DNA from 2 places in the Paenibacillus diazotrophicus genome. Region 2 is predicted to be linked to the other one. Evidence: a T-box and tRNA genes for the amino acid it is inferred to sense, from the RefSeq annotation. Region 2 holds a T-box; the other holds one or more tRNA genes.

Region 1 (3,417 bases), 780 kb from region 2:
TGAGTTATGTAAAAAGAAGTATTACACGACCCGAAAGTCGAATAATACTTCTTGGCAAACTTAGGAGACATGTTTATTTGAACTGACCTGCCAGTGATTGTTCAGCCAGGGTTACAAGACGTTTTGTGATGTAACCACCGATCGAACCATTTTCGTAAGAAGTTTTATTGCCTTGGTACCCGTCTGGGGAGAGGGTGATACCGAGTTCTTGGGCAACTTCGTATTTCAGTTGATCCAAGGCACCGCGTGCATTTGGAGCTACCAGGTTATTGGAGCTGTTATTTTGGCTCATTACTGTTCACCTCCTATCGGTTGGTAACAGTATTATGTGCTGGACTTGCCATCTTCATAACAACAAATAAACGGTGTTTTATGGAAATTAGAATGAGCGCTTCAGAGCCGATTCTTTGCCGGACCGGGGCGTTACACCTATTGCAAAAGGAAGTGATTAAGCTTATGAAATGTCCTTACTGTGATCACACGAATACCAAAGTGCTGGACTCACGCCCGGCCAACGAAAATAAGTCAATCCGTCGCAGGCGGGAATGTGAATCATGCAGCCGGCGGTTCACCACATTTGAGATGATCGAAGAGACACCGCTGATTGTAATCAAAAAAGGCGGCAGCCGCGAGGAATTCAGCCGCGACAAAATCCTGCGAGGCCTGATCCGCGCCTGTGAGAAACGTCCTGTCTCCGTTGAGCGCCTCGAGGTCATCGTCTCCGAGGTCGAGAAGTCGCTGCGGGGGATCGCCCTGGCTGAAGTGGAGAGCCGCCAGATCGGTGAGCTCGTCATGGAGCAGCTCTATCCTGTAGATGAAGTCGCTTACGTCCGCTTCGCCTCCGTCTACCGCCAGTTCAAGGACATCAACATGTTCATGAAGGAGCTGAAAGGCCTGTTGTCCAAGAGTACCGGGGAGCTGGAGGGATTGTAGTCCTTCTAAGTTGAAAGTAATAAGCCGCTGAACTGCTGGCGGCTTATTACAAGGGTTAGCGTGGGGCGCCTCCAAGCTTTTTGAAAAAAGGTGTTGACACGGAACCTGAATTTTTATATTATATAGAAGTCGCCTACGAAACAAATCAACTTCTAAGTGACATGAACATTACAAATAAAGTAAGTTTTTAGAATACATATTGTAGTTCTAAAACGTCTCATGGGGCCATAGCTCAGCTGGGAGAGCGCATCGCTGGCAGCGATGAGGTCAGGGGTTCGATCCCCCTTGGCTCCACCAATAATTTTATACTTGGACTCTTAGCTCAGTTGGTAGAGCAGTAGACTCTTAATCTATTTGTCCAGGGTTCGAGCCCCTGAGAGTCCATCACAGTAAGAACGGCAGAGATGCCGTTCTTTTTTGTTGTCTGGGAAAGGGTGGCGGCCTTCGGAAGTTCAGTCAGGAAATAGACCGCATCCTTTACGAGAGGGCGGTCTATTTCTTTTTGAGTTATATCAGTAGTCCAAATAGCCGTTGAACTAACCATACTGCACCAAGAGTGGTAATTACCCAAGAACCATAGATGAAAGTGGGCTTGAAGAAGCTCTTTTTTTGTAAATAGATGAGGATTGGAAGCAGAAGCAGCACAATGCATAACTGGATACATTCAATACCTACATTGAAGCTGATCAGATCCACCGCTAAATGGCTTTTGGGCAGGTTCATCCCGCGCAGAATATCCGAGAATCCGATACCGTGAATCAGTCCGAATAAGAACGTGACAACCCACCGGAAACGTATTTCTTTACGGAAAATATTCTCTAGGGCAACATAACAGATGCTCAAGGCAATGACCGATTCCACCAACTGTGAAGGTAAGCTAATCCATTCCAGGACGGCGAGAGTTAATGTGATGCTGTGCGCTAAAGTAAAGGCTGTGATAATTGAAATATATTGCTTAAGCTTTTGCTTTCTTAACAAAAGAGCGAACAAAAACAATAAATGATCATAACCAGTCAAAATATGATTCATTCCCAATTGGAAGAATGAGACCCAATCAGACGTAGAGGTCATAACGGTGTTCCTGTCGTTTTGTGAGGAAGGGCTCTGAGAATTCGGGCTTGAGGTGTTGGGGGATGAGGTTAATTGTTGTTGCTGCTGCTCCTCTGTTAGAAGCATGGTCCATGTCCGGTTTTTCCCCTGTAAAACAGTCTCACTTACCTGACTTCCGTAGTGTGCAGTAATTAAATTGACGTAGGGCGAACTTGAGGTTTGGGAGTATAGGCCATCCATAATAGAGATTGTCTGCCCAGGTTCAAAGGCTGGATAGGTATAATGCCAGGTCACTACCTCTTTATCACTTTTTTGCTCAAGCTTGATTTCCAGAAGCTCTCCGGTCTGCCCACTCCCGTTCATTTCCAGCACGACACTGTCGTCGATCCACTCATCTAATCTATGTTTGTTGTCCTCAAGCTCGTCCGCTTGTAGAATTCCATCCCCATTCGTATCTACATCCATACTCTCAATTATAGAAATGACGTCTAAGGAAAAAGAGAAATCGGTCTTATCTTTGTTAAAGGTAACCATAGTATAGCTAGCGCTAAGAGCATGGGCCGATACCATTTGGTTGGAGAAGACAACTGAAACGATGAGTGCTGTGAAAAGAATGAATCCTTTAAGTATGCTGGATCGGAAATTACGAGATAACAAGGTGGTACCTCCCTATAAGTTGAGCAGTATGATTGTTGTCGCACATAACCAGTATCATAGCAAAAAAATATTTTCGGTATATATGCCCAGTGTAAAGCTAAAGGAATAATTTACGAAATTAATACAATCTAATACTTTGGATCTTACATAACGTGATTATTGTTAATGTAGCAAGGCTGCTGGGCATATAGTGAAACTACTATTGGATGAAGCTTGTACACACAAGAGGAGGAATTTTTTTTATGGAATTACGTAGTAGCCGATTCAACCGATTTAAAAGAAGGACGAGCTTGGGATTAGCCGTACTTCTGCTCCTGTTGTCTGTATCTCCGCAAGGATTGATGATGTCCCGGGCTTCAGCGACTGCTTCGATAGATTCGCCGCATGTTGTGATTAGTCAGGTATACAGCGGGGGAGGAAATGGCACGTCACCCCCATATTCTAATGACTTCATTGAATTATACAATCCTACCGACAGTGATGTTAATCTGGATGGTTATTCCGTTCAATATACTTCTGCGGCAGGGACAACTTGGACCAATATAACTATCATAACAGGCAAGGTTATTCAATCCCATGGCTTCCTGCTGATTCAAGAAGCGAAGGGCACCACTTCAACTGTGGATCTTCCTTCACCTGATGTTACAGGTTCTATTAATATGTCAGCAACAGCGGGAAAGGTGGCGCTTGTGAACGCGCAGACTGCCATTACTGGTATTGCAGATCCTGCTGTTGTAGATTTCCTGGGCTTTGGTACCGCCACTGAATTCGAAGGTG
Region 2 (3,417 bases):
AAACGCAGGAGGGACGTATGATCAGTCCAGTTACCGGCACCACACGAAATACTCCACCCTTTCGCTACGATATCGTCGGCAGCTTCCTCCGCACAGAGGAACTGAAATCCGCACGCAATCAACGTTTGCATGGAGCAATCACAGACGGGCAGCTTCATGAAGTCGAGAATAGGGAAATATTCAAACTGTTGGAACAGGAAAAGGCTTTGGGACTAAAAGCCGTTACTGACGGGGAATTCCGCCGATCCTGGTGGCATCTCGATTTCTTTCTTGGGATCACGGGTACACAGAAGATCAGTCTGGATCAGGGAAAAGGCGCCAAAGAAACTGTTCAACGTGCTGAAAGCTTCCGGATCGTAGACAAAATCGCCTTCGGGGATCATCCCATGGTTGAAGAATTCATGGAGCTGCAGCAGATGGCTGGCGATACCCTTACCAAAATGACCATTCCTTCTCCGGCATTGTTTCACTTCGTACAGGATTACAACGGCAATGAGATCTACCCGGATCGTGAGACGTTGTTCCGTGATATCATCCAAGTCTATCAGGATGCCATCCAGGCATTCTATGAAGCAGGCTGCCGTTATCTGCAATTGGACGATACAACTTGGGGGACGCTGTGCAGCGGTAGACACAGGGCGCACTTGCGCAGCCGCGGTATTGATCCCGATCAGCTCGCCAAGGATTACGTAAGGCTGATCAATGACAGCATAGCCGGGCGGCCGCAGGATATGACGATTGCACTGCATGTCTGCCGGGGGAATCTCCGCTCTACCTGGTTTGCCGCCGGCGGGTATGAGCCCGTAGCTGAGACGTTGTTTGGACAGGCTGAAGTAGATGCCTTTTTCCTGGAATACGACAATGAACGTTCCGGTGACTTCAATCCGCTCCGTTTCATTCAAGGGCAGCAGGTTGTGCTTGGCCTGGTAACTACGAAACACGGCGGTCTGGAGAACAAAGAGCAGATCATGGCACGTATCGAAGAAGCCGCACAGATTGTCCCGATTGACCAGCTGTGCCTCAGCGCCCAATGCGGATTCGCCTCCTCTGAGGAAGGGAATATGCTGACCGAGGAAGAGCAGTGGGATAAGGTTAGGCTGATTATTGAAACGGCGAATGAAGTGTGGGTTTGATGGAGTAGCAAATATTCTCAGTCAGATTGAATAATGACATACCGTACTAGTTTTGTTATAGTGAATTATATTGAAAAATTACATATCACTTCAGCAATGACGAGAAGAGTAGTTAGGCGGCATAGTTCACAGAGAGCTTCGGAATGGTGAAACGGAGCAGCGGTGTGCCTAACGAAAAAAGTCTCCGAGCTTCATACGGAATTGGGCAACATGCCCAAGGATGCTATGACGGGTTCTCCCGTTACAGAGATAGGGTATAAGCGTAATGGCCGTACCTGAAGAGGCGTGCATGGAGACATGTTCGCGAACAGAGGTGGTACCACGGCGCTGATTACAGCTCTCGTCCTCAAGATGACAATCTTGCGGATGAGAGCTTTTTTGCGTTTACACAATAATTGTTGAGGTGATTATCCATGCATTGGTCCGAAAAAATAGCAAAACGGTTAATCGAAAGCCACCCGGAGCAGCAGACATTTGTATGCGCATCAGGGATCAGTCCATCAGGTCACATCCATATCGGGAATTTCCGGGAGATTGTGACCACTTATTTTGTAAGTAAAGCACTTGAAAAAGCAGGCAAAAAAGTGCGGTTTATTTTTTCGTGGGATGACTTTGACCGTTTCCGCAAAGTTCCGGTTCATGTCGATCCAAGCTTCGGGCAGTATATTGGCAGGCCCTACACGCAAGTTCCTTGTCCATACGGATGCCACAACTCCTATGCGGAGCATTACGAACAGGAATTTGAACAGGCGCTGAGCGCTTTTGGGATCAGACCCGAATTCATCTATCAGAGTAAAGAGTATCAATCCGGCCGGTATGCACCCGGAATTCTTCATGCACTTCAGAGTAGGGGAGAGATCTATGACATCCTGATGTCCTTCAAAACAGGGGAAGCCAGCGAAGCAGAGAGAGCCGCATTTTATCCTGTGAGTGTGTATTGCGGGGATTGTGGCAGGGACTCGACTAGTGTACATTCTTTTGATGAAGAGAAAGAGCACCTAACTTATAGCTGTACATGCGGTCATCACGGTATTGTGTCTGTTGCTAAGGCGGATAATATCAAGCTGCAATGGAAAATCGACTGGCCGATGCGCTGGAATGTGGAGCAAGTACTGTTCGAGCCTGGAGGCCGTGATCATTCATCAGAAACTGGCAGCTACAATGTAGCCTCCGTGATCTCCGAGCGGATATACGGGAATCCACCGCCAATGTATGAGCCTTACGAATTTATTCGAATCAAAGGCAGTTTTGCCAAAATGTCCAGCTCGTCCGGGAACAACTACACCCCAGATGATCTGCTGAAGGTCTATTTACCGGAGAATATTCTGTTTCTGTTTGCCAAATACCAGCCCAATGCTGAGTTTCATATCGGGATGGATGAAGATGTGCTGCGCAATTATACGGAATTTGAACGTTATCGGAAGGCTTACAGTTCCCATACGCTCACTGATGATATTCATTCGGCGGTAGAACTATCGCTGATTCATCCGCTGGACCTGAATACACCTAGCTTCGGCCCTATTGCAGGACTGCTGCCTCTGATTCATTTCGATCAAAATTTGCTGCATGAGATGATGACACATAACGGGGAGGAAGTAGATGTGAACGGGCTTCTGCAAATAGCGGAGCGGGCGGAATATTGGATCAAACACTGGATGCCGCAAAAGCTGGTTACCGTAAATGGCAGCCGTGATATTGCCCTGTATGAAACTTTGGAGACTCATGAACAACAGTGGCTGGAAGCCTTTTGCGGGCTGATTAGAACCGGAGGGATGGAGGATGAGCAGATGATGACAGAGATATACGCGATTTGTTATGACGAGGATAAAAAAGTAATGAAAAACCGTCAAAAACGGTTGTTCACCCTAATCTATCAGCTGGTGCTGGGTCAGGAGACCGGTCCCCGAATCCCTGTACTGATCCAGGCAGTCGGACAGGAGAGGTTACTGGCTTTGCTGGATTTTTAGCGTACACCGGGACTGCCCTTTACGGGATACACAGAGCAGAGGTATAATATATTGGACTGTTTATAATTAATGTTGGAAAGTGAGCGGGAACAATATGGGTCGTAAATGGAATAATATTAAAGAAAAGAAGGCATCCAAGGATGCCAATACAAGTAAGGTATACGCCAAGTTTGGTGTAGAAATTTATGTAGCCGCGAAGAAGGGTGAACCTGATCCTGAATCGAACCGGGCACTAAAAGTCGTGCTGGAGCGTGCCAAAACGTACAATGTACCTAAGGCCATTATCGACCGGGCACTCGACAAAGCCAAAGGCAGCG

The links. A T-box is a leader RNA that pairs with one kind of tRNA and senses whether it is charged. The one in region 2 lies ahead of lysS (lysine--tRNA ligase), so its partner is inferred to be a tRNA-Lys.
Region 1: it encodes a tRNA-Lys, which carries the amino acid that the T-box ahead of lysS (lysine--tRNA ligase) is inferred to sense. The anticodon was not compared.

Annotation. Positions count from the first base shown of each region.
Region 1 covers NZ_JBGJZN010000001.1:2,442,771-2,446,187, reverse strand. Annotated here, with positions in the region: gene ACAN54_RS11250 (alpha/beta-type small acid-soluble spore protein) at 74-292, opposite strand; gene nrdR (transcriptional regulator NrdR) at 457-933, shown strand; tRNA gene ACAN54_RS11240 (tRNA-Ala) at 1,155-1,230, shown strand; tRNA gene ACAN54_RS11235 (tRNA-Lys) at 1,245-1,317, shown strand; gene ACAN54_RS11230 (HupE/UreJ family protein) at 1,441-2,640, opposite strand; gene ACAN54_RS11225 (S-layer homology domain-containing protein) at 2,883-3,417, shown strand, end outside.
Region 2 covers NZ_JBGJZN010000001.1:1,660,396-1,663,812, reverse strand. Annotated here, with positions in the region: gene ACAN54_RS07590 (LysR family transcriptional regulator) at 1-2, shown strand, start outside; gene ACAN54_RS07585 (5-methyltetrahydropteroyltriglutamate--homocysteine S-methyltransferase) at 18-1,133, shown strand; T-box leader at 1,221-1,484, shown strand; gene lysS (lysine--tRNA ligase) at 1,547-3,100, shown strand; gene ACAN54_RS07575 (YebC/PmpR family DNA-binding transcriptional regulator) at 3,195-3,417, shown strand, end outside.